2 regions of the Paenibacillus sp. GCM10023250 genome follow, and region 2 is predicted to be linked to the other one. Evidence: predicted binding sites of a transcription regulator. Region 2 holds the regulator's gene; the other holds the start of a gene.
What was found. The regulator NrdR, encoded in region 2, represses ribonucleotide reductase genes. The targets are predictions, from matches to a motif close to AACACNATATATNGTGTT.

Region 1: the regulator NrdR is predicted to act here: its motif matches at 12,267-12,284, upstream of nrdI (class Ib ribonucleoside-diphosphate reductase assembly flavoprotein NrdI).

What each region holds. Positions count from the first base shown of each region.
Region 1 covers NZ_JBHSHY010000021.1:49,632-64,459, forward strand. Annotated here, with positions in the region: gene ACFPB1_RS16865 (response regulator) at 1-106, shown strand, start outside; gene ACFPB1_RS16870 (ABC transporter permease) at 350-1,279, shown strand; gene ACFPB1_RS16875 (carbohydrate ABC transporter permease) at 1,293-2,171, shown strand; gene ACFPB1_RS16880 (hypothetical protein) at 2,256-3,935, shown strand; gene ACFPB1_RS16885 (SGNH/GDSL hydrolase family protein) at 4,049-4,708, shown strand; gene ACFPB1_RS16890 (sensor histidine kinase) at 5,159-6,919, shown strand; gene ACFPB1_RS16895 (response regulator transcription factor) at 6,916-7,719, shown strand; gene ACFPB1_RS16900 (extracellular solute-binding protein) at 7,861-9,222, shown strand; gene ACFPB1_RS16905 (carbohydrate ABC transporter permease) at 9,317-10,198, shown strand; gene ACFPB1_RS16910 (carbohydrate ABC transporter permease) at 10,236-11,102, shown strand; gene ACFPB1_RS16915 (glycoside hydrolase family 43 protein) at 11,141-12,130, shown strand; gene nrdI (class Ib ribonucleoside-diphosphate reductase assembly flavoprotein NrdI) at 12,321-12,680, shown strand; gene nrdE (class 1b ribonucleoside-diphosphate reductase subunit alpha) at 12,667-14,751, shown strand; gene nrdF (class 1b ribonucleoside-diphosphate reductase subunit beta) at 14,793-14,828, shown strand, end outside.
Region 2 covers NZ_JBHSHY010000007.1:71,622-86,449, reverse strand. Annotated here, with positions in the region: gene pstC (phosphate ABC transporter permease subunit PstC) at 1-495, shown strand, start outside; gene pstA (phosphate ABC transporter permease PstA) at 492-1,379, shown strand; gene pstB (phosphate ABC transporter ATP-binding protein PstB) at 1,397-2,155, shown strand; gene phoU (phosphate signaling complex protein PhoU) at 2,179-2,838, shown strand; gene polA (DNA polymerase I) at 3,004-5,664, shown strand; gene mutM (DNA-formamidopyrimidine glycosylase) at 5,726-6,595, shown strand; gene ytaF (sporulation membrane protein YtaF) at 6,690-7,391, shown strand; gene coaE (dephospho-CoA kinase) at 7,458-8,054, shown strand; gene ACFPB1_RS08705 (lytic transglycosylase domain-containing protein) at 8,051-8,629, shown strand; gene ACFPB1_RS08700 (small, acid-soluble spore protein, alpha/beta type) at 8,692-8,910, opposite strand; gene nrdR (transcriptional regulator NrdR) at 9,046-9,510, shown strand; tRNA gene ACFPB1_RS08690 (tRNA-Ala) at 9,688-9,763, shown strand; gene ACFPB1_RS08685 (glycosyltransferase) at 10,246-11,532, shown strand; gene ACFPB1_RS08680 (WGxxGxxG family protein) at 11,721-12,032, shown strand; gene ACFPB1_RS08675 (TetR/AcrR family transcriptional regulator) at 12,216-12,848, shown strand; gene ACFPB1_RS08670 (substrate-binding periplasmic protein) at 12,923-13,807, shown strand; gene ACFPB1_RS08665 (amino acid ABC transporter permease) at 13,894-14,538, shown strand; gene ACFPB1_RS08660 (amino acid ABC transporter ATP-binding protein) at 14,560-14,828, shown strand, end outside.

The DNA.
Region 1 (14,828 bases), on a different contig from region 2:
GATCGCCGAGGAGGTCGGCATTCCGAACACGTCGTATTTCGGCACGCTGTTCAAGCAGGCGTACGGCATGACGCCGGGCGAGTACCAGGAGACGACGCAGCGTTGACGCGGCATCACATCGATAGGAAAGGCGCGCCCGGCGACGGGCGGCGCGGCGAATGTCCCGGCGGCCTGATCGGCTGCCGGGACATTCGTCCGTTCGGCGGCTGACGGGGGACAATGCGCGAGAGCGTTTACAAGAATCGTTGGTTTCTGATAGCCGCGTTCGTTTTTTGCATATCCGCGCGGACGCGCGGTTTTTATAATTAACTATGCCGACAAACGAAGCGACAACGAAAGGAAGTCGACCATGAACCGTGTTTCCCCCTCAAGCAGCCTAGCGAAAAGGCTCTGGCTGCAGCGCTACCTGATGCTGCTGACGCTGCCCGCCGTCCTCTGGATGATCGTGTTCAACTACGTCCCGATGTACGGCGTGATCATCGCGTTTCAAGAGTATACGCCGTTCCAGGGCTTCATCCACAGCCCCTGGCTCGGGCTCGGCAACTTCCGCGAGCTGTTCGCCGATCCGACGTTCCGGCAATCGCTGACCAACACGTTCACGATCAGCGTCGCGAAGCTGGCGTTCGGATTTCCCGCGCCGATCATCCTCTCGCTGCTGTTGAACGAACTCGTGTTCAAACGGTTCAAGCGCATCGTGCAAAGCTTGACGTACCTGCCCTACTTCGTGTCCTGGGTGCTCGTGGTCGGATTCATGTACACGCTGCTCGATCCGGAGACGGGGGTGATCAGCAAGCTGCTGGTCAAGCTGCATCTGATTGGAAGCGATGTCATGCTGATGGGCAGCGCGCACTCCTTCCTGACGCTGGTCGTCGTGACCGAGATCTGGAAGAACATCGGATGGAACTCCATCATCTACCTGGCGGCCATCGCGGGCATCGACCCGCAGCTGTACGAAGCAGCCGTCGTGGACGGCGCGAACCGCTTCCAGCGCGTCTGGCACATTACGCTGCCGGCGCTCAAGCCGACGATCATCATCCTGCTGATCCTCTCGATCGGGGGGCTGGTGAATTCGAACTTCGACCAGATGTTCCTGATGCAGAACTCCATGACGCAGGATGCCGCGAACGTGCTGGCCGTTTATTCCTATAAGACGGGCCTCGTCTCCGGACGGTTCTCGTACGGCACGGCTATCGGCCTGTTCCAGTCGCTCGTCGCGTTCGTGCTGATGTACATCGCCAACTACTCGTCGCGGAAGCTGACGAAAGAAAGCTTGTTCTAGGAGGAGAAACCGCATGATGACCTCATCGCGAAGCTGGAGCGGAAGAACCTTCGACGCGCTCAACGTGCTGCTGATGCTCGCGCTCTGCATCGTTACGCTCTACCCGTTCTACAACATCGTCATCACGTCGTTCAACGACCCGACCGACGCCGCCCGCGGCGGCATCACACTGTGGCCGCGCGTGTTCTCGGTCGACAATTACCGCATCGTGTTCCGGGACGAGAACATGCTGCACGCCTTCCTCGTCACGATCGCCCGCACAGTCGCCGGCACGGCGGCGGCCGTGCTGTTCACCGGCGCGTTCGCGTACGGCATCTCGAAGAGCGAGCTGATCGGCCGCAGGTTCTTCCTGATGATGGCGATCGTCACGATGTATTTCAGCGGCGGCATCATTCCGTATTACCTCGTCGTCGCGAAATACCTGCATCTGAAAGGGCATTTTCTCGTCTATATCGTCCCGAACCTCTTCAATGTCTTCAACGCGATCATCATGCTGACGTTCTTCCGCGCCCTGCCGAAGGAGATCGAGGAATCGGCCAAGATCGACGGCGCCAACGACCTGCGGATCTTCTTCCAGCTCGTGCTGCCGGTCTCGAAGCCCGTGCTGGCGACGATCGCGCTGTACAACGCGGTGTTCCACTGGAACTCCTGGTACGACGCGATGCTGTTCGGCGGCGACAAGCTGCCGACGCTGCAGCAGATTCTGATGCAGATCATCAGCTCCAACAGCAACGTCAGCCAATTGGCGAGCCAGCTCGGCTTCGGCGCGGTGTCGGCCGCTTCGCTCAAGCTGGCGACGATGGTCATCACGACGCTGCCGATCGTGTTCACGTATCCGTTCGTGCAGAAATATTTCGTGCAGGGCGTCATGATCGGTTCGGTCAAAGGCTGATCCGTTCCACAGGCTTTACCGGCTTCAGGCCGCTTAAAGTATACAGATTGAGTCATGCCAGACATTATTCGAGGAGGTCGCATCATGAAAAAGAAAGGCATCTCGGCCCTGGCCGCCGCCGCGCTCGTGCTGACGGCGCTGACGGGCTGCGGCTCGAACGACGGCGCAAGCGGCGCGGCGAACGCCGGCAACGCGGGCGGCAGCGCGCAGCAAACGGCGGACGGTCCGTCGTGGAAGCAGGATACGTCGCCGTTCACGTTCACGCAGTATTTCTACGGCAACTGGGCGTCCAATTATCTGTGGAAGGACCAGTACGCGATGAAGCTGGCGACGGAGAAGACCGGCGTCACGGTCGACCGGAAGCTCGCGACCGGCAGCGACGACGATTACCTCAACACGATGATCGCATCCGGCGACCTGCCCGACACGATCATGCTCGATTGGAACAACCCGGCCGTCTCGAAGCTGATCAAGAACGGCATGGTCTATTCCATGGACGAACTGATGGACAAGTACGCGCCGGAGTTCAAGGCGCAGCTCGATCCCGACATGGTCAAGTACCATTCGTTCGACGGCAAGCTGTGGTACTTGCCGAATCTGTACGAGACGAAGGACCGGCTGACGAGCGGCGTGCCGATCGTGGCGGTGCGGCCGTGGTTCATCCGCTCCGATATTTACAAGGCGATCGGCAGCCCGGCGATCGCGACGACCGACGATCTGTTGAACGCGCTTAAACTGGCGAAGGAGAAGTTCCCGAAGGTCAGCCCGGTCGGCGTGGAGTTCTTCGACGTCAACAAGAACGGCTTCGGCGGCAGTAATTCCATGGAGTACCTCATCGATTCGTTCTCGCCGCATCTGCTCGAGGAGCGCGTCAAGGACGACCGGCAGCTCGTGGAATACCCGATGCGCAACAAAGGCTTCATCGACGCCTTCCGCTTCATGAGCCAGCTGAGCCGCAACGGCCTGCTCGATCCGCAGCTGCTCATCTACAAGCAGGAGCAGTACGAGGAGAAGCTGTACGGCGCTCAGTATGCGGTCGCGTCCCAGTACATGAACAATATGTACACGATGTACAATCCGAAGATCGAGAGCACGCTCGGCAAGGATCAGACGTACACCGTCCTGGACGGCTTGAAGGCGAATGGCCAGGAGCCGCGCTATCCGGCGTCCCGCTTGATGGGCTGGCAGGGCTTCTTCGTGACGAAGAACGCGAAACATCCGGAGCGGATCATCCGGTTCGCCGAGTACGCCTGGTCGGACGAAGGCCAGATGGACATGCGCTATGGCAAGGAAGGCGAGACGTACGACATGGTCGACGGCCTGCCGAAATTCAAGCAGGACATTCTTGACCTGTCCATCAAGGATAACGCCGCGTTCAACGCGAAGTATGGCTTCAGCGACTCGACGCTCCTCTTCCGGGCCGGCAAGGCGTGGGACGACGCGGCGGCGCGCGATCTGAAGGAGAGCCAGCCGGATCAATACGCGGCGAGCAAGCTGCTCGAGAAATACAACTTCGACGACTATTCGCTCGGCATGGAGAACCTCGAGCCGGACGGCTCCACGCCGGAAGGCACGATCAACGCGAAGGTCAAGGATCTGTGGAACAAGACGATTCCGAAGCTGATCCTCTCCAAGACCGACGCCGAATTCGACGCGGCCTACAACGGCTTCCTGAAGCAGATGGATCAAGTCGGCGCAGAGAAGGTCGAGAAAGTGATGTACCAGCGCCACCTGGACGATCTGAAGAAGAAGGGCCTTCAATAATCGGACACGGCCACGGGGACGGGCCGCCGCATGCCGGCGGCCCGTTCGGCGCTGCTGACCGTACGAGCAAGAGCAAGAGCAAGAACGAATGGCAAGAAGGAGGAGAGGCGCGCATGACCGATAGGCAGACGCTGTTGTTCATCGGCGATTCCATCACGGACGGTGCCCGCGGCCGAACGAGCGATCCCAATCATCTATTGGGCCACGGCTACGTCTTCCAGATCGCGGGCAAGCTGGGGCTGGAATATGGCGCGGACGCGCCGGAGGTCGTGAACCGCGGCGTCAGCGGCGACCGCGCGTCCGACTTGTACGCGCGCTGGAACGAAGACGCGATCGCCGTGCGGCCGGATCTCATCAGCATCCTGGTCGGCGTCAACGATGCGTACCATATCGTGAACGGAGATCCCCGCGGCGCGAGCGACCGGTTCCGGCGGGCGTACGGCCATCTGCTGGAGGAGACGCGGGCGGCGCTGCCGGACGCGCGGCTCGTGCTGCTCGAGCCGTTCGCGCTGCGGACCGGCGGCGTTGCGGAGCGGTGGGACGCCTGGTCGGCGAAGCTGGCGGAGTACCGGCGCGCGGTCGGGGAGCTCGCCCGCGAGCACGGGGCGACGTTCGTGCCGCTCCAGGCGTTGTTCGACGACGCGTGCCGGCGGGCGCCCGCGGCGCATTGGATCTGGGACGGCATTCACCCGACGGCGGCCGGCCACGAGCTGATCGCGCGCCAATGGCTGGATGTCACGGCATTCCGTCCGCGGGAGCGGGGCGGGGCTTAGCAGGGCGGAGCTTAGCGTGAGCTAGCCCCCCCCCGCGCGGCCGCGCGGCCATGCGGGGGAACGGCGGAACGATACGAACCTGGCAGTTCGGCGAGACGGCGGGACGCTATCCGGGCATTCCGCAATGAGGGCAGTAAGCGCATAGTAACGGAATCGAACACGGCATATTCGTACAAGGCACGGTTCGAACAAAGCATGATTCAGGAAGGCCGCCCGACGGGGCGGCCTTTTACGCATGCTCGGCCTTGACTTGGGCGCTATGCACGGCGGCTATCGGCGCATTCGCCAGGAGGCCGCCCGCCGCGCCGCTTTTACCTGACATCTCATATTCCCTTCGCCTCGAAGTCATGTTATGGTAGGAGATGCGAAACCGCTTACACCTGTCCGATCGGGACAAGCCCGAAAGCGACGGGCCATTGGCGCGGGAAGTAGAAAGGATGGTTGGCGCGCATGTGGCCGAGGCTGTCGAAACTGAATACGCTGCGCAATCAGATGCTGCTCGGCTTCTTGTTCATCATGCTCATCATCCTGGCGTTCGTCGGCGGCATTACGTTTAATGCGGTATCGGAGCTGCTGAAGAATAACGCCGAGAAGCATATCCGGCAGACCGCGGTGCAGGCGAACGGCCGGCTGGAAAGCGTGCTCGACCAGATCGATTCGCTGACGACGCTCGTCTCGACGAACGGCTACGTCCAGCAGCTGCTCCTGAAGGAAATGCACGGCAAGCCGTCTACATTCGCCGAGCGGCAGGCGCTGCCGCCGATCATCAACCTCGTTCAGATGTACACGGACGGCATCAAATCCGTGGAGCTGTACAACAAGGACGGAGAACGGCTGTACCCGCTCGACGGCGGCAATCTCGGCGACAAGGTAAGCGAGGATTGGATCGCGCAGACGACGGCGAAGAAGGGCGGCATCGTCTGGTTCGGCATCGATCCGTCCGACCCGTCGTCGCTGCTTGCGATGCGGCGCATCAGCCTCGTGGACCAATATTTCTCCACGGGCGGCTACCTGCTCATCCGCACCGACCGCGGCAAGTTCGCGCTGAAGGATCCGCTGTCGGGAGATGCGCAGGCGGAGACGATGCTGCTGATCGCCGGCGACGGGCAGCTGATCGCGTCGAACGACGATGCGGTCTCGCAGGCGGAGGCCGCGGGGCTGACGGCCTCGAACGATCAGACGGTCGCGATCGGCAGCCGGTCGTTCGTGCTCGTCAAGCAGCGGTCGTCCGTCACCGGCTGGACGCTGCTGATTCTGACGCCGGTCGATACGATCACGAAGGGGATCTCGGTCGTGCGGACGACGCTCGTCGTCTCGGCGTGCGCCGGCACGCTCCTGTTCGCGCTGTTCTCTTTCTTCCTCTCGACGATGATCACCCGGCCGGTGTTCCGGCTGATCAAGACGATGCGGGGCACGCGCCTCGGGGTGCTGAAGCCGACGGAATCCGTGTCGTCGACGATCGAAATCAAGGAGCTGAACCATTCGTACAACCAGATGGTCGGCAACATCAACGAGCTGATCCAGCTCGTGTACGAGAAGGAGCTGTCGCAAAGCCGCACGGAGCTGAAGGCGCTGCAGGCGCAGATCCATCCGCACTTCCTGTTCAACACGCTCGACGCGCTGTACTGGTCGCTGCTGGACAAGGACGAGGACAAGCTGGCGTCGTACGTCGTCGCGATGTCGGACTTGTTCCGGTACACGATCACCGGGCCGAACAAGGACGAATGGGTCGCGCTGCGCGACGAGCTCGACCATATCGAGCGGTACCTGCTGATCATGAAGATGCGGTTCGAGGACCGGCTCGCCTGGCGGATCGACGCCCCGCCGGAGCTCGCGGACGCGCAGCTGCCGAAGCTGCTGCTGCAGCCGCTCGTGGAGAACGCCATCCTGCACGGCCTCGAGAGCCGCATCGGCCCCGGGCGCGTCGACGTGTCGGTCGCGCGCGACGGGGATGAGATCGTCATCGCGGTGGAGGACGACGGCGCCGGCATGGACGAGACGCAGCTGCGGCGCGTCATCGACGGCTTGGCGCGCGGGACCGTGCCCTCGTCCAAGAACTCGGGGGTCGGCATCGCCAACGTGCAGCGCCGGCTGAAGCTGTACTTCGGCGGCGAGGACGAGCGGATGCCGCGGCTCGTTATCCGCAGCCATAAGGGAGCCGGCACGCGCGTCAGCGTCCGGATTCCTGCGAATAGGGGGAGCGCGTCATGAAAATCCGGACCATTCTAATCGTCGACGACGAGCCGCGGTCGCGGGAAGGGATGAAAAAAATGCTGGGCCGCTGGGCGGCGGGGCAGTGCGAGCTGCTGACCGCGGATAACGGCGCGGCCGCGCTTCGCCTGCTGGAGGAGCAGGCCGTGGATCTGATGATCACGGACATCCGCATGCCGGAAATCGGCGGCCTCGGCCTCGTCGAGCGGATGAACGCGTCGCCGCTGCCGCGCCGCCCGCCGGTCATCCTCGTCTCTGGCCATGCCGAGTTCGAATACGCCCAGCAGGCGATCCAGCTGTCGGTCGTCAATTATTTGCTGAAGCCGGTCAGCCGGGAGAAGCTGATCGCGGCGGTGGAGGAGGCGCTGAAGGCGGGCGAGGAGCGCAACCGGCTCGGGCTGATGCGGAAGCTGGCCGATCCGCGGCTCCTGGACGTGGCGGACGGGGAGGCTGTCTTAAGCGAACCGGTCCGCGCCGCCATGCGGTACGTCGACGCGCATATCGGCGATGCCGTCGGCCTGAAGGAGGTCGCCGACACCATCCACCTGAACGGGAGCTATTTCAGCGCGCTCTTCAAAGAGCAGAGCGGCATGACGTTCAGCGAATACGTCGCCCGCCGGAGGCTGCACAAGGCGAAGGAGCTGCTGCTCGCGACGAGCCTGCCCGTCGCCGAAATCGCCGAGCGCGTCGGCTACCAGACGGCGAAATACTTCAACAAGGTGTTCAAGGAATACGAGAACGTGAGCCCGGGGCAATTCCGGAGCGGGATGCAGCAAGCGGAGCCGGACAGCGGACCTTAAGGCAGATTCGGACGGAACATCCAAAAAAAGTGGAAGTTTAGCCAAACGCCGTGCCCTTATCCCTCTTGGGCGCCGATGATACACTTTAGTTAGAAGGAAAGCGCATACATCCTTCGCAACCGTTTAAGGGGGAATTCGTTCATGAAGCGCAATATCATTTCACTCGGCACCTTGATGACCGCGCTGCTGCTTGTTGCAACCGCTTGCGGCAGCGGCTCGGGCGGCAACGCCGGCAACCAATCCGCGAACGGCGGCAATGACGCGAACGCGGCGAGCGCCGGAGCCGCTAACGCCGGCACAGACGAGAAAATCACGCTCAAAATGATGCATCTGTGGCCGGACGGCAGCAACTCCGCGCAAAACAAGATGGTCACCGCAATCATCAAGGAATACGAGGAAGCGAACCCGAACGTGACGATCACGACGGAGGTGCTCGAGAACGAGCAGTACAAGAGCAAGCTGAAGGTGCTGTCCGCCTCGAACGACCTGCCCGACGTCGGCTTCACGTGGGCGGCCGGCTTCATGGATCCGTACGTGAACGGCAACATGTTCGCGCCCGTGGACGATCTCCTGCAGGGCGAGCTGAAGGATAAATTCGTCGCTGGCACGACGGAAGCCTATGCCTTCGGCGGCAAGACGTACGCGCTTCCGGTCGAGCTGAACATCGTGCCGGTGTATTACAACAAGGACATTTTCGCCAAATACGACCTTAAGCCGCCAAAGACGCTGGACGAGCTGAAGACGATCATCAAGACGCTGAGCGACAACAAAGTGACGCCGATCACGCTCGGCGGCAAGGACGCCTGGCCGTCCTCGTTCTGGTACATGTACCTGGCGGACCGCATCGGCGGACCGGATGTGATGGACAAGGCCGTCGCGGGCAATGACTTCACCGATCCGTCCCTGCTCGAAGCGGCCAAGCAGGCGCAGGAGCTCGTGAACATGAACGCGTTCGTGAAGGGCTATAACGGCCTGTCCAACGACGAAGCGAAGTCGCTCTTCATGAACGAGCAGGCGGCGATGTTCGCGATGGGCACCTGGGAAGTGCCGAACTACACGACCTCGGCGGACGTGCCGCAGGCGTTCAAGGATAAGATCGGCTACTTCAAGTTCCCGACGGTCGACGGCGGCAAAGGCAGCGTGGACGATTGGGTCGGCGGACCGGGCGTGGGCCTGTTCGTGTCCCAGAATTCCAAGCACGTCGACGAAGCGAAGAAATTCGTCAGCTTCTTCGTGCAGAAGTGGGGCGAGCATTCCGTTACGGACGCGGGCGTCATCCCAGCCACGAAGGTCGACACGTCGACGGTCAAGCTGCCGCAGATGTTCATCGACCTGCTGAACGAATTGAACCAAGCGAGCAAGGTGACGCTGTACCTCGACACGCAGATGAAGCCGGGCGCTTCCGACGCGCATCATAACCTCGTGCAGGCGCTGCTAGGCAAGGCCGTGACGCCGCAGGAATTCATCCAGAAGCAGGACGACGCCCTTAAGGCGGGCAAATAATCGCATCCGGGCCCTCGGCCGGAAGACGGGCGCGCCGCATGCCGCGGCGATGCCCGTCCGTCCGGCTGGCCCTGCGGGGAGGCTATGACGAACCATGAATACGGTCATGTCCAACAAACGCATCATCGCCTTGTACGTCCTGCCGTCCTTGTTCCTGCTGCTCGCGATCATCTACGTGCCGATCGTGCTGACCGGCTATTACGGCTTGATGGCGTGGAACGGCATCGGCAAGCCGGACTTTATCGGCTTGGACAACTACAAGACGCTCATGCGCGATAGCGTGTTCTGGCACAGCACGTACCATTCGCTGCTGTTCGCGCTGCTCTCGACGCTCTGCTTGGCCCTGTACCTGGCGGTCGCGCTGCTGCTCTCCGGCAAGATCCGGGGCGCCAACCTGCTCCGCAAAATTTACCTGCTCCCGATGCTGCTGTCCTCGGTCGCCATCGCCCAGCTGTGGCAGAAGGTATACCATCCGACGAACGGCATCCTGAACGGCATCCTCGAGAAGCTCGGCGTGGAGAACACGCCCAGCTGGCTGGCTGACCCGCGTCTCGTGCTGTACGCGATCTTCATTCCGATTCTGTGGCAGTTCGCGGGCTTCTACATTCTCATCTACTACGCGGCGTTGAAAAACATCCCCGCTTCGCTCGAGGAAGCGGCCAGAATCGACGGGGCGACCTCGCTGCAGGTCACGCTGCGGATCAAGCTTCCGCTGATCGCCGAGGTCCTCAAGGTGACCGTCGTGCTGGCTGTCGTCGGCTCGCTGAAATATTTCGACCTGATCTACGTCATGACGGACGGCGGACCAAACCAGGCGAGCGAAGTGATGGCCTCCTATATGTACCACAAAGCGTTCAAGGAATTCGACTTCGGTTACGGCAGTGCGATCGGCTTCTTCCTGCTCGTCATCTGCCTGGCGGCCACCTGGGTCATCCGGCGCGCGACGGCGGCCAAAGACACGATTCAATATTCTTGAGCAGGAGGCGATTCCCTTGACCGGCATCACGACCGCAATTCGACCCCGTCCCGAGGCGGGCGTCCCATCGAGACCGATCGGCAGGACGATCGGCTACGGCATCCTGTACGCCGCGCTTGCCGTCACGGCGGTGCTGCAGCTGCTGCCCCTGCTCTGGCTGCTGCTGTTCTCGCTGAAGAACAACCAGGAGATCTTCAACCGGGCGCCGTTCGCCGTACCGAAGCAGCTGCACTGGAGCAATTACGCCACGGTATGGGAGCAGGGCAAGATCGGGCGCTATTTTCTGAACAGCATCTGGATCACGGCGGCGTCCGTCGTCTGCACGATCCTGCTCGCCAACTTCGTCACGTTTGCGATGACGCGGATGAAGTGGAAGCTGCATAAGGCGGTGCTCGGGCTGTTCATGGTCGGCATGATGATTCCGGTCCATTCGACGCTCATTCCGCTGTTCAGCCTGTTCAAGTCGATTCACCTGAAAGACTCGCAGCTTAGCATCGTGCTGTCGTACGTCGCGTTCAACTTGCCGCTGACGATCATGATCCTGATCGGTTTCTACTACGCGCTTCCGCGCGAGGTGGAGGAAGCGGCGGTCATGGACGGCTGCAGCGTGAACCGGATGTTCTTCCGGATCATCCTGCCGATGACCGTATCTGTCAGCGTGACGGCCGCCATCATCAACATGATCTACAACTGGAACGAGTTCATCTTCGTCAACACCTTTCTAAGCTCGGACGGCAAAAAGACGCTGACCGTCGGCATCCAGAATTTCGTCGGGCAATATTCGACGAACTGGGGCGCGATCGGCGCGACGCTCATGATCAGCGTTTTGCCGATCCTGGTCCTGTTCTTCCTGCTCAGCAACCGGATCGTCGAAGGCATTGCCGCCGGATCCGTGAAAGGCTGAGGCAGGTTCCATTTCACGCATAGAGGAGAGAGAGCCGCATGTCCGATTCGCGCAAGCCGATCGTGCCGAACGAACCGATCGTCACGCATCTCTACACGGCGGATCCGTCCGCGCACGTCTTCGAAGGCAAGCTGTACGTCTATCCGTCGCACGATATCGACCACGACGGCCCGACCAACGACAACGGCGACCAGTACGCGATGGAGGACTACCACGTGCTGTCCTTCGACGAAGCGTTGACCGTCTGCACCGACCATGGCGAGGCGCTTCACGTCCGCGACGTCCCGTGGGCGTCGAAGCAAATGTGGGCGCCGGACGCGGCGTTCAAGAACGGCCGTTATTACCTCTTCTTCCCGGCGCGGGACCATGACGGAATCTTCCGCATCGGCGTCGCGACGGGCGATTCGCCGGACGGTCCGTTCTGCGCGGAGCCGGCATACATCCCGGGCAGCTTCAGCATCGATCCCGCCGTATTCGTCGACGACGACGGCCGGGCGTACATGTACTTTGGCGGCCTGTGGGGCGGCCAACTGGAGAAATGGCAGACGGGCGAATACGTCCCGGACGCCGCCGGCCCAGACGCGGCGGCGCCCGCCCTCGGCCCGCGGGCCGCGGAGCTGAACGGCGACCTGCTGTCGTTCCGCTCGGCCCCGGCCGAGATTCGCATCTCGGACGAGGACGGGACGCCGATCAAGGCCGGCGACGAAGAGCGCCGCTACTTCGAAGGACCGTGGATGCACAAGCACGAGGGGCGGTACTACCTATCCTACTCGACGGGGACGACGCATAAGATCGTGTACGCAGTGAGCGACAACCCGCTCGGACCGTTCGTGTTCAAGGGCACGATCCTGACGCCGGTCCTCGGCTGGACCACGCACCATTCGATCGTGCAGTACCGGGACAAGTGGTACCTGTTCTATCACGACGCCTCCTTGTCCGGCGGCGTCGACCACAAGCGCAGCGTCAAGTTCGTGGAGCTTCATTATATCGACGACGGCACGATCGCGACGATCGATCCTTACGCCTGACGCGCCACGGCGCGGTCTCGCGCCAAGCCTATGAAACGCAGCCCCGGCGGCTGCGTTTTTTTTCGTGTCACAGCCAACGAACGCGGTGATTTAAAAGTTTGACAAGTACTATATATTGATATAAATTATAGTTCTACACCCTATATATTGATTCTACTAGCGAATATCGATCGAAAAGGAGCTGCCAGCCATGATCATCGCCTATGATTCCCGAACGGGCAACGTGAAGCGATTCATCCAGAAGACCGACCTTCCCGCCGTGCAGATCGAGGCGTCCACCATGCTCGACGGCCCGTTCGTTCTCGTTACCTACACGACGGGGTTCGGCGGCGCGCCGGACAAGGTCATGACCTTCCTCGAGCGCAACCACCGGCACCTGGTCGGCGTCTCGGCGAGCGGCAACCGCAACTGGGGGGACCGGTTCGCCAAGAGCGCGGACGAGATATCGCGGAAGTATGGCGTGCCCGTGGTAAGCAAGTTCGAGCTGGCGGGCACGGCGAAGGACGTCGAATGCTTCGTACGGGAGGTGAGCGCGCTTGCGGCACATTGAGCTGAACAATTTGTTGATGCAGCGCGGCGAGGACGGATTCTTCCGGCTGGATAAAGACCGCGAGGCCGTCGACGCGTTCATGGCGGAAGCACGGAGCCGCAGCCTGAGCTTCGCGTCCACGGCGGACAAGCTGCGCTATATGATCGATCACGATTATTACGAGGACGTCTACCGGGATTATTCGGCGCAGGCCGTCGACGAGGTGTTCGCGCTGACGCACGGGTATCCGTTCCGCTTCGAATCGTACATGGCCGCTTCGAAGTTCTATACCGATTACGCGATGAAGAGCGACGACAAGTCGCTGTACCTCGAGCATTACCCGGACCGCGTCGCGATCGTCGCGCTGCATCTGGGCCGCGGGGACGCCGAGGCCGCGCGGAAACTGGCGCTCGCGATGATGGAGCAGCGCGTCCAGCCGGCGACGCCGACGTTCCTGAATGCGGGCAAGAGCCGCCGCGGCGAGCTGGTCTCGTGCTTCCTGCTCGAGATGGACGATTCGCTCAATTCCATCAACTACGTGCTCGCCACGTGCATGCAGCTGTCCAAGATCGGCGGCGGCGTCGCCGTCAATCTGTCGAAGCTGCGCGGCCGCGGCGAACCGATCAAGGGCGTCGAGGGCGCAGCCAAGGGCATCATGCCGGTGCTGAAGCTGATGGAGGACGCGTTCTCGTACGCCGACCAGATGGGGCAGCGCAAAGGCTCGGGCGCGGGCTACTACAACATTTTCGGCTGGGACGTCATGGAGTTTCTGGACAGCAAGAAGATCAACGCGGACGAGAAGACGCGGCTGAAGACGCTGTCGATCGGCCTCATCGTGCCGAACAAATTCTACGAGCTCGCCGAGCGCAACGAGAAGCTGCACGTGTTCGGGCCGCATTCGGTGCTGAAGGCGTACGGGACGCATCTCGACGACATGGACATGGACGAGATATACGAGACGCTGCTCGCCGACGACCGCGTGAAGAAGAAGGCGGTGCTGAGCGCGCGGGACATGCTGACCAAGATCGCCACGATCCAGCTGGAATCCGGCTATCCGTACATCATGAACCGGTCCAATGCGAACCGGGCGCACGCGCTGCGCGGCATCGGCATGATCAAGATGTCGAACCTGTGCACGGAAATTTTCCAACTCCAGGAGACGTCCGAGATCGGCGATTACGGGCAAGCGGACGTCATCCGCCGCGACATCAGCTGCAATCTCGCGTCGCTCAACATCGCGAACGTGATGGCGCTCGGCAAGATCCGCGAGTCGGTGCACGAAGGCATGCTCGCGCTGACGGCCGTCACGGACATGACGCGGATCGAGAACGCACCGGGCGTGGCGAAGGCGAACGGCGAGCTGCACTCGGTCGGCCTCGGCGCGATGAACCTGCACGGCTACCTGGCCAAGAACCGCATCGCCTACGAGAGCCCGGAAGCGCTCGATTTCGCGCGGACATTCTTCATGACGGTGAACTATCATTCGCTGGAATGCAGCATGGAGATCGCCCGCCGGACGGGCCGAACGTTCGCCGGCTTCGATCAGTCGGATTACGCCAGCGGCGCGTACTTCGAGCGCTACCTGAAGACGGACTACCGGCCGGAGACGGAGAAGGTGCGGGCGCTCTTCGCGGACATCGCGATTCCGTCCCCCGCGGACTGGGAGCGGCTGAAGGCGGACGTGGCGCGGCACGGCCTCTACCACGCGTACCGGCTCGCGATTGCGCCGACGCAGAGCATCTCGTACGTGCAGAACGCGACGAGCAGCGTCATGCCGATCGTCGAGCCGATCGAGACGCGGGCGTACGCGAATGCCACGACGTATTACCCGATGCCGTTCCTCAGCAAGGTCAATCTGTTCTACTATAAGTCGGCCTATCAGATGAATCAGTTCAAGGTGATCGACCTGATCGCCGAAATTCAAACGCACGTCGACCAAGGCATCTCGACGATCCTGCACGTCAACAGCGACGTCTCCACGCGGGAGCTGTCCCGGTACTACGTCTATGCCGCCAAGAAGGGGCTGAAGTCGCTCTACTATACGCGGACGAACATGCTGTCCGTCGAGAATTGCATCAGCTGCGCCGTCTGACCGGTGAAGCCATACGCGCGTAATAAGGGAGAAGAGCCGCCATGTGTGCCATGAAAGCCGTGAATTGGAATCGCCCG
Region 2 (14,828 bases):
GGCCTGAGCGTCGTCGTTCCGCTGCTGCGGAACGTCTTCCCCGGTCAAGGCATCGGGATCGCGGCAGGGGCCATCGTCTTGTCGTTCATGATTTTGCCGACGATCACGTCGATCGCGACCGACGCGCTGTCCAACCTGCAGCGCGGCCTGAAGGAAGGCTCATTTGCGCTCGGCGCCACCCGCTGGCAGACGATCTACCGCATCGTCATTCCGACGACGCTGCCATCGCTGCTCACGGGCGTCGTGCTCGGCATGTCCCGCGCGTTCGGCGAAGCGCTCGCCGTTCAGATGGTAATCGGCAACGCGCCGCATATCCCGCATTCCTTGTTCGAATCGGCTTCCACGCTGACCAGCGTCATCACGCTCGACATGGGCAACACGGTCATGGGCTCCACGCACAACAACGCGCTGTGGTCGCTGGCATTGATCTTGCTCGCCATGACGTTCATCTTCGTCTTTATCGTCCGCTTGCTGGAAAGGAGAAATAACCGATGAGCGCCAAAACCGCGGATCGCATCGCCACTGCCGTCATCATCGCCATATCCGCTCTGATCGTGCTGCTGCTGGCCGGCCTGCTCGGTTATATTCTCTTCCGGGGCGTGCCGCACATCAGCTACCACTTCCTGACAAGCGGCCCGCAGACGATCAAGGCGGGCGGCGGCATCGGCCCGCAGCTGTTCAATTCCTTGTTCCTGCTGGTGCTGACCCTGATCATCACGGTTCCGCTCGGCCTCGGCGCCGGCATTTACATGAGCGAATACGCCCGTCCCGGCAAGCTGACGGACACGATTCGGCTCATCGTCGAAGTGCTGTCGTCCTTCCCGTCGATCGTCGTGGGCCTGTTCGGCCTCCTCGTCATCGTGAACGTGTTCGGTCTGGGCTTCTCCTTGTTCTCCGGCGCCCTCGCGCTGACCGTCTTCAATCTGCCGCTGATGGTGCGGATTACCGAGCAGGCGTTCAAAGGCGTGCCGCGCGAGCAGAAGGAAGCGAGCCTCGCGCTCGGCCTCTCGCGCTGGAAGACGATCACGTCGGTCATGCTTCCCATCGCGATGCCGGCCATCGTCACAGGGACGATCCTGGCTTCGGGCCGCGTGTTCGGCGAAGCCGCCGCGCTGCTCTTCACCGCGGGCATGAGCTCGCCGCGTCTCGATTTCACGAACTGGAACCCGCTCAGCCCGTTCTCGCCGCTCAACCCGTTCCGTCCGGCCGAGACGCTCGCCGTGCACATCTGGAAAATCAACAGCGAAGGCCTGGCGCCGGACGCATCGCAAATCGCCGCGGGTGCTTCCGCCGTGCTGATCATCATGGTGCTGATCTTCAACTTCTCGGCACGCTGGTTCGGCCGGTACCTGCACCGCAAATTTACGGCCACCAAATAAGGGGAGAGTGATCAAGCATGCAGCAGGCAGGATTGTCGGCCAGCAACCTCAGCGTGTTTTACGGAGAGAAAGAGGCCATCAAGAGCGTGTCGCTTGAATTCGCGCCCCGCGAGGTGACCGCGCTTATCGGGCCGTCCGGATGCGGCAAGTCGACGTTTCTTCGCAGCCTGAACCGGATGAACGACACCATCAGCGGCGTACGCACGAAAGGTGAAATTTGGATCGACGGCGAAAACATCAACGACCCCGGCGTCGACGTCGTGCTGCTCCGCCAAAAGATCGGCATGGTCTGGCAGCGTCCGAACCCGTTCCATAAATCGATTTACGAGAACATCGCGTTCGGAGCGCGCTACCATGGCGTCCGCAAGAAGCGGGAGCTCGACGCGATCGTCGAGGAGTGCCTGCGGAAGGCCGCGTTGTGGGAAGAGACGAAGGACCGCCTGCACTCGTCGGCGCTCGCGCTGTCCGGCGGCCAGCAGCAGCGGCTGTGCATCGCCCGCTCGATCGCGGTCAAGCCGAAGGTCATTCTCATGGACGAGCCGGCGTCCGCGCTCGATCCCGTGTCGACGGCGAAGGTCGAGGAGCTCATCGCCGAGCTCAAGCAGGAGTACAGCATCATCATCGTGACGCACAACATGCATCAAGCCGCCCGCGTATCGGATAAAACCGCGTTTTTCTACATGGGCAAAGTCGTCGAGTACGACAAGACGGACAAGATCTTTACGAATCCTTCCGAGAAGGCGACGGACGATTACATTTCCGGCCGCTTCGGGTAAGAGGCGAACAGGGGGCGCTGCGCGTGATTAGACGGAAAGAGCTAGACGACGGCCTGGACCAGCTGAAGGCCATGCTCATCGAGATGGGAACCCGCGTGGAAAAAGTGCTCGGCGACGCGATGCGCGCGCTGGAGCAGCTCGATACGATCGCAGCCAGAAGAATCATCGCAGACGATATTAAGCTGAATCAAATTGAAGAAAACATCGATTTGCTCGGCGCGCGCATGATTGCCACCCAGCAGCCGGTCGCCAAGGATTTGCGCCGGATTCTCGTCGCGTTCAAGATGGCGGGCGACCTGGAGCGCATGGGCGATCTCGCCGTGGACATCGCCAAGGTCGTGGTGCGCCTGGACGGCCAGACGCTCGTCAAACCGCTGATCGACCTTCCGCAGATGGCCGGCATCGCGCAGCAGATGACCCGGGAGTCGATCCAGTCGTACGTGCAGGAAAACGTCAATTTGGCCTGCAAGATGGCACAGGACGACGACCAGGTCGACGCATTGTTCAGCCAGGTCATCCGCGACCTGTACGCCGTCATGATGGACAACCCGAAGACGATCTCGCAGGCCGGCCTCATCAGCTTCGTCGGCCGGTATATCGAGCGAATCGCCGATCACGCCACGAACATCGGCGAGAGCGTCGTCTATCTCGTGACCGGCAAGCGCCCCGATTTGAACGCCTAAACAACCCAGGATCCGTGTGTGAGAACTTCGCGCCGGGTCTTTTTTTCTATACGGCGAAGATGAAGCTTTCCTAATGTTCGCGTGAGGCGGATCCATTGGGAAAGCTTGTTTGCTTTATGCTATGATAGTGCCAAGGAAATCAAAGGGTGAGGAGTGCCTCTTCGGATGGATAAATGGGTATTGATCGACGGAAACAGCATCATCTACAGGGCGTTTTTCGCGATGCCGCCGCTGACGAACTCGGCCGGTCTGCACACGAACGCGGTGTACGGCTTCACGACGATGCTCCTGAAGCTGCTCGAGGAAGAGAAGCCTACGCATATGCTCGTCGCGTTCGACGCCGGCAAGACGACGTTCCGTCATGAGGGCTACGAGGACTACAAGGGCGGCCGCGAGAAGACGCCGCCGGAACTGTCGGAGCAGTTTCCGGTGCTCAAGGAGCTCTTGCGCTCCTTCGGCATCTCGCAGTACGAGCTGCCGGGCTACGAGGCGGACGACATTATCGGCACGCTCAGCCGGCTGGCGGACGAGCAGGGCGTGGAGACGGTCGTGGTGTCCGGCGACAAGGACATGCTCCAGCTGGCGTCCGACCATGTCACGATCGCGCTGACCCGCAAGGGCGTCAGCGAGGTCGAGCGCTACGATCCCGCCGAAATCGATGCCAAGTACGGCCTGAAGCCGCTGCAGATCATTGACTTGAAAGGGCTCATGGGCGATACGTCGGACAACATTCCCGGCATCCCCGGGGTCGGGGAGAAGACGGCGCTGAAGCTGCTGCATGAATTCGGCTCCGTCGAAGGCGTGCTCGAGAATACCGGCGGGCTGAAAGGCAAGATGAAGGAGAAGGTTGAGACGCACCGCGACAGCGCGGTCATGAGCAAGAAGCTGGCGACGATCTTCCGCGAGGTGCCGCTCGAGAAGCGGACGGACGAGCTCGTCTATGATGGCTACGACGCGCAGACGCTCGCGGATATGTTCCGTAAGCTGGAGTTCAAGTCGCTGCTCGAACGGCTGGCGCTGCCGGAAGCGGCCGGCGCCGACGCCGCGGCGGTCGCGGCCGCCGCGACGTACGACGTCGTAGCCGCGGCCGAACTGACGGCCGCCGAGCTGACGGCGCTGCTAGCGGCTTCGGAGAGCGTCTATATCGAAGCGATCGGCGATAATCCGCATCAGGCGCGGCTGATCGGCCTCGCAGCCGCCGCCGGCGACCGGGTCGCCGTGGCGACGTACGACGATCTGATGGACGAGCGGACCGCCGCGCCGCTGCGGGCCTGGCTGGCGGACGAGCAGGCGGCGAAGCGCGGCTACGACCTGCACAAGGCGGAGCTGGCGCTCGGCTGGCTCGGCATCCCGCTTCGCGGCATTCGGTTCGACGCGCTGCTCGCGGCTTACCTGCTCGATCCGACGGAATCGAGCCAGACGCTGGCCGCGCTGATCCAGCGTTTCGGCCTGGCCGCCATCCAGACGGACGAAGCCGTCTACGGCAAGGGCGCGCGGCTGCAGGTGCCGGAGGGCGAAGCGCTCGCGAACCATTTGGCGGCCAAGGCGGATGCGGTCCGCAGGCTCGTGCCGCTGCTGTCGGCGGAGCTCGGGAAGGGCAACATGACGAAGCTGAACGACGAGCTGGAGCTGCCGCTCGCCGTCGTGCTCGCCGGCATGGAGAAGCAGGGCATCCAGGTCAATCCGGCCGTGCTCGAGGAGCTCGGCGCGGAGCTGGAGCGGGGCATCGCGCAGTACATGAGCGACATCTATTCGCACGCGGGCATGGAGTTCAACATCCATTCGCCGAAGCAGCTCGGCGAGGTGCTCTTCGAGAAGCTCGGCTTGCCGGTCATCAAGAAGACCAAGACGGGTTATTCCACGGACGCCGAGGTGCTGGAGAAGCTGGAGCCGTATTCGGAGATCGTGAAGCTGATTCTCCATTACCGGCAGCTGACCAAGCTGCAGTCCACCTACGTGGAAGGGCTGCTGAAGGAGATCCGCCGCGATACCGGCAAGGTGCATACGTATTACCGCCAGACGATCGCGGCCACGGGGCGGCTGTCGAGCCAGTTCCCGAACCTGCAAAACATCCCGATCCGGCTGGAGGAGGGACGCCGCATCCGCAAGGCGTTCGTACCGTCGGAGCCAGGCTGGAGCATTCTCGCGGCGGACTACTCGCAGATCGAGCTGCGCGTGCTCGCGCATATCTCGGGCGACGAGCGCATGAAGCAGGCGTTCATCGAGGATGCGGACATCCATACGAAGACCGCGATGGACGTGTTCGGCGTGACGGCCGACAATGTGGACGCCAACATGCGCCGCCAGGCGAAAGCCGTCAACTTCGGCATCGTCTACGGAATCAGCGACTTCGGCTTGTCCAACAACCTCGGCATCTCCAGGAAGGACGCGGCGCGCTTCATCGAGCAGTATTTCGCCGTGTTCGAGGGCGTGCGGGCATATATGGACAATATCGTGGCGCAAGCACGCAAGGACGGCTACGTCACGACGCTGCTGGAGCGCCGGCGCTACCTGCCGGAGATCAAGGCTTCGAACTTCAACCTGCGCTCCTTCGCGGAACGGACGGCGATGAATACGCCGATCCAGGGCACAGCCGCCGATATCATCAAGCTGGCGATGGTCAAGATGGACGCCGAGCTCCGGTCGCGCAAGCTGCGCAGCCGCATGCTGCTGCAGGTGCATGACGAACTTGTCTTCGAAGTGCCGGCCGATGAGCTGGAGCTGATGAAGACGCTCGTGCCGGAGGTCATGGAGCGCGCGATCCAGCTGGACGTGCCGCTGCGGGCGGACGTGAGCTACGGCGACAATTGGTACGAGGCGAAGTAAGACTTTCCGCGAATCCTGTCGTATAATGGGGGGTAGACCATTTGGCAGGGGAGGACTCGGAATGCCGGAATTACCGGAGGTCGAAACCGTTCGGCGCACGTTGAACGAGCTTGTGGGAGGGAAACGGATCGGACGGGTAACCGTGACGCTTCCGCGGATTATACAGCGGCCGGCGGAGCCGGAGGCATTCGCCGCCGCGCTTGCCGGCCATACGATTCAAACGGTAGAGCGCCGGGGGAAATTTTTGCGTATTTTGCTGGACGGGCTCGTGCTCGTCTCGCATTTGCGCATGGAAGGGCGCTACGGCGTGTACCGGCAGCACGAGCCGGTCGAGCCGCACACGCACGTGCGGTTTCATTTCGACGACGGCACGGAGCTTCGCTACAAGGACGTGCGCCAATTCGGCACGATGCATCTGTTCGCGCCGGGCGAGGATCTGGCGAATGCTCCGCTGAACAAGCTCGGGCTTGAGCCGCTGGACGATGCGTTCACGCTGCAGGCGTTCAAGCGCGAGGTCGCGCACCGCACGACGAAAATCAAGCCGCTGCTGCTGAATCAGGCGTACATCGTCGGACTCGGCAATATCTACGTGGACGAAGCGCTGTTTACGGCGGGCATCCATCCGGAGCGGGCCGCGGACACGCTGAAGGCGCCGGAGTGGGCCCGGCTGTACGACGCGATCCGCGCCACGCTCGGCCGCGCGGTCGACGCCGGGGGCTCGTCGATCAAGTCGTACGTCAATGGCCAGGGCGAGATGGGCATGTTCCAGCACCAGCTGCTGGTCTACGGCCGCGAGGACGGCGCCTGCACCCGCTGCGGCGGCACGATCATCAAGACCGTCGTCGGCGGACGGGGCACGCATACTTGTCCCGCATGCCAGCCGCTGCCGGGCAAGCGCACGAAGGTGAAGACCAAGCCGCGGGCCAAATAAGGCACGAGCGGCATGATGCCGCATATGATGTACCATTCATGTTCTAGGCGGATGCACAGAACCTGCATTATCGTCTTCATGGGAGGGACATCTGGTGCTTATTCATGCGTTTTCCTTAGTGCTGCTCGCGTTCGCCGTCAGCCTGGACGGATTCGGCGTGGGCGTGACGTACGGATTAAGACGGATCCGCATACCGTTGCTGTCGATCTGCATCATCGCCTTCTGCTCGGGGCTGGTCGTCTGGCTGTCCATGCAGATCGGCTCGCTGCTCACGAATTACATGCCGCCGATGGTCGCGAAAGCGATCGGAGCCGGCCTGCTCATGCTGATCGGCGTATACGCGCTTATCCAATGGTGGCAGCGCCGGCGCGAGCATACCGGCGATCCGGAAGAACCGGCGCTCCCGCAAGCGGCCGAAGCGGGCGGGCTCACGGCCGGTGCCGGCGCGACGGCTTCGACGGTCGTGATCTTCGAATTGAAACGGCTCGGCATCGTCATTCAAATCCTGCGCACGCCGCATATCGCCGACGTCGACCGATCGGGTGTGATCTCGTCGTCGGAAGCCATCCTGCTGGGCTTCGCGTTGTCGCTCGACAGCTTCGGCGCCGGCCTCGGCGCGGCCCTCGTCGGCTTCAATCCGCTGCTCACGGCGCTCATCATCAGCACGGCCAGCGGGTTGTTCCTCCTGGCGGGCATGCGGCTCGGCTTCCGGTTCGCGGCGTGGCGCGGCATGCGCGCGCTGTCGGTGCTGCCGGGCATTATGCTGATTATCATGGGCTTTATCCGGCTCATGTAGAATACCCTGCGTCGACTCGCTCGCGGCCGGTGCGCGAGCGGCGCGATTACATACGAGGTGAATGCGTTGAAACTGGGACTGACCGGCGGAATCGCCTGCGGGAAGAGCACGGTATCCGCGATGCTCGTCTCCCGCGGCGCCAAGCTAGTGGATGCCGACCAGGCGGCCCGGGAAGTCGTGCTTCCCGGCGAGCCCGCCTTGGCGGCGATCGTCGCGGAATTCGGACAAGCCGTCCTGAACGCCGACGGCACGATGAACCGCTCGGAGGTCGGCAAGCTCGTGTTTAACGACCGCGAGCGGCTGAGTAAATTGGAAGCGATCTTGCATCCCGCCATCCGCAACCGGATGTGGACGCAGATTCGCGCGCACGAAGCGGAGGATCCTAAGCAGCTGATCATTGCGGACATTCCCCTGCTGTACGAGACGGGGCAGGCAGACTTGTACGACGCGGTCATGGTCGTCTATGCACCGCGCACCGCGCAGGCGGAGCGGCTGGTCGCCCGCAACGGACTGACGCGGGAAGAAGCGGAGCGGCGGATCGCGCTGCAGATGGATATCGAGGAGAAGCGCCGGCTGGCGGACTTCGTGATCGACAACAGCGGAACGCTGGACGACACGCGCCGCCAGGTCGACCTGTTCTGGCAGGAGCAGGGATTGCCATGAAGAAACGCCGGTTGCGCAAGCGCGTATTTCTCATCTTGGTTCTGGCATTGCTTGCGCTGCTGTTCATCCGCTCGGAATGGATGAGCCGCTGGCTGTATCCGGTGCATTTCCGTGAGGAGATCGCCGCGAGCGCGGATGCTTACGAGCTGGACGCCCATCTAGTGGCGGCGATCATCCGCGTGGAAACGAACTACAAACCGGAAGCCGTCTCGAAGAAGGGCGCGATCGGCATCATGCAGCTGATGCCCGACACCGCGAATTGGATCATCCAGAAGGGCGGTTTCAAGGATATGACGACCGAGAAGGTGTCGACAGAACCGGAAGCCGGCATCGAGATCGGGTCGTGGTATTTGAATGAATTGAACGCGCAGTTCAAGGGGAATATGGTAAAGGTAATCGCGGCTTACAACGCCGGACCGGGTACGGTCAACCGCTGGCTTTCGGACGGCACGTGGGACGGCCGGGCCGAGACGGTGGACGAGGTGCCGTACGGGGAAACAAGGCACTATATACAGCGCGTCATTTATTATTATAATAAGTACAAGACGCTCTACCCGGATCTTCGGGCGGAATAACAAAAAACTTTGGCCGGACGCCATCGACGGCGACCGGCCAAAGCTTGATGTTCAATCATCGATTAGACGCGACCTGCAAGAGATTGCTCCGCGATTTGAACCAGTTTACGAGTGATGCTGCCTCCGATGGAACCGGCATCTTTCGTGGTGATGTTGCCATAGTATCCGTCTTGTGGAAGAGAGATACCCAGCTCCTGAGCCACCTCGTATTTCATTTGGTCCAAAGCAGCGCTGGCTTGTGGAACTACGAGTTGATTGCTGCTTCCGTTATTGTTAGCCATTCGTTCGTTCACCTCCTTGCGGTTGGTAACTGTATTATGTGCGATAATGGCGGTTTCATTACAGGTAACGTTTGGGAAGTATCGCATCAGACAAGCAATCGAATTCGCATCGCGAGTAGACGGAGGACATAGACGATGAAATGCCCGTATTGCGACTACGCTGGAACGAAAGTGCTCGATTCCAGACCCGCTAACGAAAATAAATCGATACGCCGCCGCCGTGAATGCGAGAAATGCACGCGGCGGTTTACCACGTTCGAAATGGTGGAGGAGACCCCGCTGATCGTCATCAAGAAAGACGGCAGCCGGGAGGAATTCAGCCGCGACAAAATTTTGCGGGGCCTGATCCGCGCCTGCGAGAAGCGGCCCGTCTCCGTCGACCAGCTCGAGATCATCGTGTCCGAAGCGGAGAAGGAGCTGCGCACGACCGCGCAGGCGGAAGTCGAGAGCCGCGAGATCGGCGAGCTCGTCATGTCGCAGCTGTATCCCGTGGATGAAGTGGCGTACGTCCGGTTCGCATCGGTCTACCGCCAGTTCAAGGATATCGACATGTTCATGAAGGAGCTCAACAGCCTGCTCTCGAAGGACCCGCTGTCTTAGACGCGGCGACGTTTCGCAAAGCAACCTGCCGGCCGCAATTGCATGCGGTCAAGGCAGGTTTTTTTGCATCTTGAATCGGGAAAATGTCCTTCGAAAAAAATGAATATTTTTTTGTAGGAAAGACTTGTATAAACCGGATTGTCCATGCTATAATCTTTCTTGTCGCCACTTTAGTACGGGGCCTTAGCTCAGCTGGGAGAGCGCATCGCTGGCAGCGATGAGGTCAGGGGTTCGATCCCCCTAGGCTCCACCAATTAAACAAACACAACCACGTCCGAACGGACGTGGTTTTTTGTTTCATTGGCGGAGCCCCACAAGGGGGCGGACCCAGGGGTTCAGTCCGCGCGGACGAAGCGAGAGCGGAGGAGCACGGCGTCTGAATCTACCGCTAAAAACCTGCTTCGAATTATCTTCGTCAGCATACGATCAAGATTCAGACATCCCACGATGGATTGGCGAGCGAGGCAAGCCGAATCCCCCTAGGCTCCACCAATTAAACAAACACAACCACGTCCGAACGGACGTGGTTTTTTGTTTCATTGGCGGAGCCCCACAAGGGGGCGGACCCCGGGGTTCAGTCCGCGCGGACGAAGCGAGAGCGGAGGAGCACGGCGTCTGAATCTACCGGTTGTCATATATTACCGCCCGTGGATTCGCTGAATTTTTACAACGATTTAACAAATGGCTGTTATAATTCACTATTGAGATAGAGAGCGATTATATAGGAGTGAAACAATGTCTAAATTTTTATTCGCTGCGATGCCGATACAAGGACATGTCAGCCCAGGTCTCCCGATTGCGAAGCGGCTTGTAGAACTGGGACATGAGGTCCTCTGGTATAGTACGTCTAAATACCAAGCCAAAATCGAAGCCGCGGGTGCGCGTTTTGCCAAGGTACAGTCGGCTAAAGATTATGACGATAGCCGGCTTGATGATTCGTTCCCCGAAAGAAGCAAGTTTCAAGGCGTAAACCAAATGAAGTTCGATTTAAAGCATATCTTCTATGGAGAAATGCCTGCATATGCCGCAGATCTAAAGGCGTTATTAAAGGAGTTTCCCGCGGATGTGGTGGTCATGGATGCTGCCTTCACCGGGATGCTGCCGTTAAAGCTGACGGGCAAGGCGCCGAAGATGGCGGCCTACGGCGTGTTTCCGATGACGCTGAGCAGCCGGGATACGGCGCCTTTCGGTCTCGGGATTCCGCCGAGCGCAAGCGCAATGGGTCGCATTCGCAATAAATTGCTGAACGGATTGGTCGAGAAGGTCATGTTCGCGGATGTCCAGAAACATGCGAACCAAATATTGTCGTCGATGAACGTGCCTAAACTTCCGCACTTTGCCTTAACTGCTCCAGCATTGGCATCTGATTTGTTCTTGCAGGGAACGAGTCCGTCCTTCGAGTATCCTCGCAGCGATTTGCCGAGCACCGTTCGGTTCGTCGGCCCTTACTTGCCGGCCAAACCGACGGAATTCACGCCTCCCTCCTGGTGGGACGAGATGAAAGGCCGTACGGTGGTCCATGTGACCCAAGGCACGATCGCGAACGAGGATTTCCATCAATTGCTTATCCCGACCATTAAAGCCCTGGCCGACGAAGATGTACTGGTGGTCGCGACGACAGGCGGGAAGCCGGTAACGAACGTGGATATTCCGCTGCCGGACAATGTTCGCTTGGAGAATTTCATCTCGCATCATGAACTATTGCCGCATGTGGATGCCATCGTGACCAACGGCGGTTACGGCGGCGTACAGCAGGCGATTTATTACGGGGTCCCGATCGTCACGGCGGGCAAGACCGAAGATAAACCGGAAGTGTGCGCGCGCGTTGAATGGTCGGGAGCAGGGATCAATCTGAAAACCGACCGTCCGTCCAAAGAGAAAATTTTGCAGGCAGTGAAGCAAGTGCTGAACCAACCCCGATATAAGAAAAGGGTTGGCGAATTGTCGAAGGAATTCCAGTCCATGGATGCAATCGAAAATACAATCAAGGAATTAAGCAAGCTCGCCTTAAATCGGCGATAACTTTCGACAGTCATAAGAGAATTCCCGAGCGCCCTGGCGGCGCTCTTTTTTTATGATCCGCAGCTGGTGCCATTTTGCTTTTGGTTTGCCCGGCCGTAACCAGTGGGTCCATCCTTCAGAATAATAAATCCGCACCATGGGAAAACCAACGAAGAAATTCAAACTACCCGCAAGGAGTTGAATGAACGTTGAACAAGAAATGTCTCGTTACCTTTCTGCTGGTCGGCTGTTTGACCTTAATATTGAGCGCAGGAGTATTGAGCGCACATGGAACCGTGACGAACCAAAGCAATAACGGCAGCATGAGCAACCAATCGTACGACCGGCAAGGGATGAATACGGATCGCTACCATGCCGCATCGACGACCGGCGGCGACTTTCGTGCCAATGCCGTGAATGATGACAATGGCATGGACTGGGATTGGCTAGGCTGGTTGGGATTGCTCGGCCTGTTTGGCTTGAGAGGCCGCAGCCGTCATCACGAACCGGACCGCAGCTAGTTCCCTTCCTTAGATATTGAACGGCGTTAAGAGGATGCCCCGGCGATTACCCGCTGGGGTATTCCTATTATCATACGCGAGGCGCCGCGGCATTCGCGAGCGTATTGACAATCCCATAGTAATTCGATAGGATTTAATATAAAACTGACTGACTAATCAATCGGGTTAAGGGGGAAAAGGTGGTTGAACAACGAGCAGGATGTACTGGCTACCGGCGAGCGAAGAAGAACCTTCCTGGAGATTGCGCTGCGGCTCTTCGCGAAGCATGGGTACCATTCAACCAAAATTTCGGATATCGTGGCCGAAGCAGGCGTGGCGCAAGGAACGTTCTATTGGCATTTCAAAAGCAAAGAAGCCATCGCGCTCGAGATCGTCGCGGACGGACGCGCCCGGCTGTTAGAGGTGATCGCGCAAGGCTACCGCCGAGAACCGGGGACCGTAGCGGATATGGTACAAGCCTCGGAAGCGCTGCTCGTACGGCTGTTCCGATTTGCTGCGGACCATCGCTATTTCATGGAACTGCTGCTGCAAGGCGGAGCCAGCACCGAGCCGATTCGAAAGGCCTTAAGCGAAACCCGCGCTGCCTTGGAGCATGCCTTTCACCAGAACATCCAACGCGCGGTCGAGCTCGGCATGCTGCCTTCGGCGATCGATACCGAGATGCGCGCGGCGCTGCTCACGGGCTTGATCGAGGGCGTCATCTCGCGATGGCTGCCAGGTGTAGGCCTGTCGAACAACGGCATGGTCTCGAAGACGGCCGAACAGCTGGCGCACGAAACCGTTCAATTCGAGTTCTTCGGTTTGCTTGGCAGTTAAAGGAACGGCGGCGAGGGATGGTGGGTCGATCTGTTGGGCAATTTAAACAAAAACTATAGAGGAGAGAACCGTTCATGCTGTATCCGTCCAAAAAAACGCATTTTCTAGTGATATCCGCCGTCCTGCTGCTCGTATTGGCCATCGCGGGGTGCGGCTCCAAATCCGATCAGGCGCAGGAGCCGGCGACTCCGCCCGCATCCAACCAGTCCGGCAGCACGGCGCCGGCCGGCGATACCGACAATCTGCTGAACCAGATCAAGGCCGCCGGCGTGATGAAGGTCGGTCTGATGGGGACGTATGCGCCTTATAATTTCCTGAACGATAAGAAAGAAATCGACGGCTTCGACGCGGACATCGCCAAAGACGTCGCAAAGCGGCTGGGCGTGAAGGTCGAGTTCGCTCCGCAAGAATTCTCCGGCTTGATCCCGAGTCTGCAGGCCAACAAGATCGACGCGATCATCAGCCAAGTGACGATCACGGATGACCGCAAGAAGCAGATCGACTTCTCGCAGCCGTACATTACCAATGAAGTGAAAATCATCGTTCGCCAATCGAACGACTCCATTACGAAGCTGGAAGATTTCAAAGGCAAAAATATCGGGGTCGGCCTGGGCACGAATGATGAGACTTACCTGCGCAACGAAGTGCTGCCGAAGGTGGGGAAATTCACGATTAAGACCTACGACGACGTGATCACGTCGCTGCAGGATCTGAACGCCGGCCGGATTGATGCCACGATCAACAATCTCTACGCGCTGAAACCGATCGTGGACAAGAACGGCTTTAAAATCAAAGCGGTGGGGACGGCGATCAAGTCCGACCAGGCCGGCATCGCCGTTCGCAAAAATAACCCTGAATTTTTGGACGCGCTGAACAAGGCGCTTTCGGATATGCAGGCTGACGGCACGTATGCGACGATCTTCAAAAAATGGTTCGGCGAGGAGCCGCCGGCGAAGTAACCGGCATAATGAGCAAGGGCTGCGGCGGTTGCGCTACGGCCCTCTGCGCGACGAAGCAAGCGAATTGATAAAGGGGAACTTCATTCATGAGTCTTGTAGGGGACAACCTCTTCTTCTTGTTGAAAGGCGCCTATTTCACCTTGCTGATCACGGTCATATCCATGGCCTTCGGGCTTATCATCGGCATCGTGGTCGCGGTGGCCCGCCTGAAGGGGAATCGCCCGATCCGTTGGTTGGCGCGTTGTTATGTTTCCGTCATTCGAGGAACGCCTGCGTTGGTACAAATTCTCGTGGTGTATTACGGACTGGTGGATTACGGAATTACCCTTGGCCCGCTGACCGCGGCTTGCGTAGCATTAAGCATCAATGTCGGGGCGTATCTGTCCGAGACGTTTCGCGGGGCGATTCTTGCCGTCCCGAGGGGGCAGACCGAGGCGGCTTACGCATCCGGCATGTCGTCTTGGCAGACGCTGCGGCGCATCGTCTTTCCGCAGGCTGCGCGCGTGGCGATCGCGCCGATCGGCAACACCTTCATCGGGATGCTGAAAGAAACCGCGCTCGTCTCCGTAATCACGGTCACCGAATTGGTGCGATCCGCGCAGCTTCTGATAGCCCAGTATTTTGTCAATATGCCTTTTTACTTGGGCATCGGAGCGATGTATTGGATCATGAGCACCGTGTTTGCATGGATTCTCGGGATGGTCGAGAAGCGGTTGTCCAGAGCTTACTAAGATTGAGGTGTAATCCGTACCATGATACGAACGTCAGGACTATCCAAATCCTTTCACCATGTACAGGTATTGAATAACATCGATCTGCGGGTCGATGCCCGGGAGATCGTCGTATTGCTCGGACCGAGCGGTTCGGGCAAGAGCACGCTGCTTCGTTGTCTGAACGGACTGGAGGAGCTGAACGGCGGGTCTCTCGAAGTGAACGGCATTCGCGTGGACGCGGAGATGCCGGCAAGCAAGAAGCGAGCGGGCTTTCGCGACATTCGCCGGGACACGGGAATGGTCTTTCA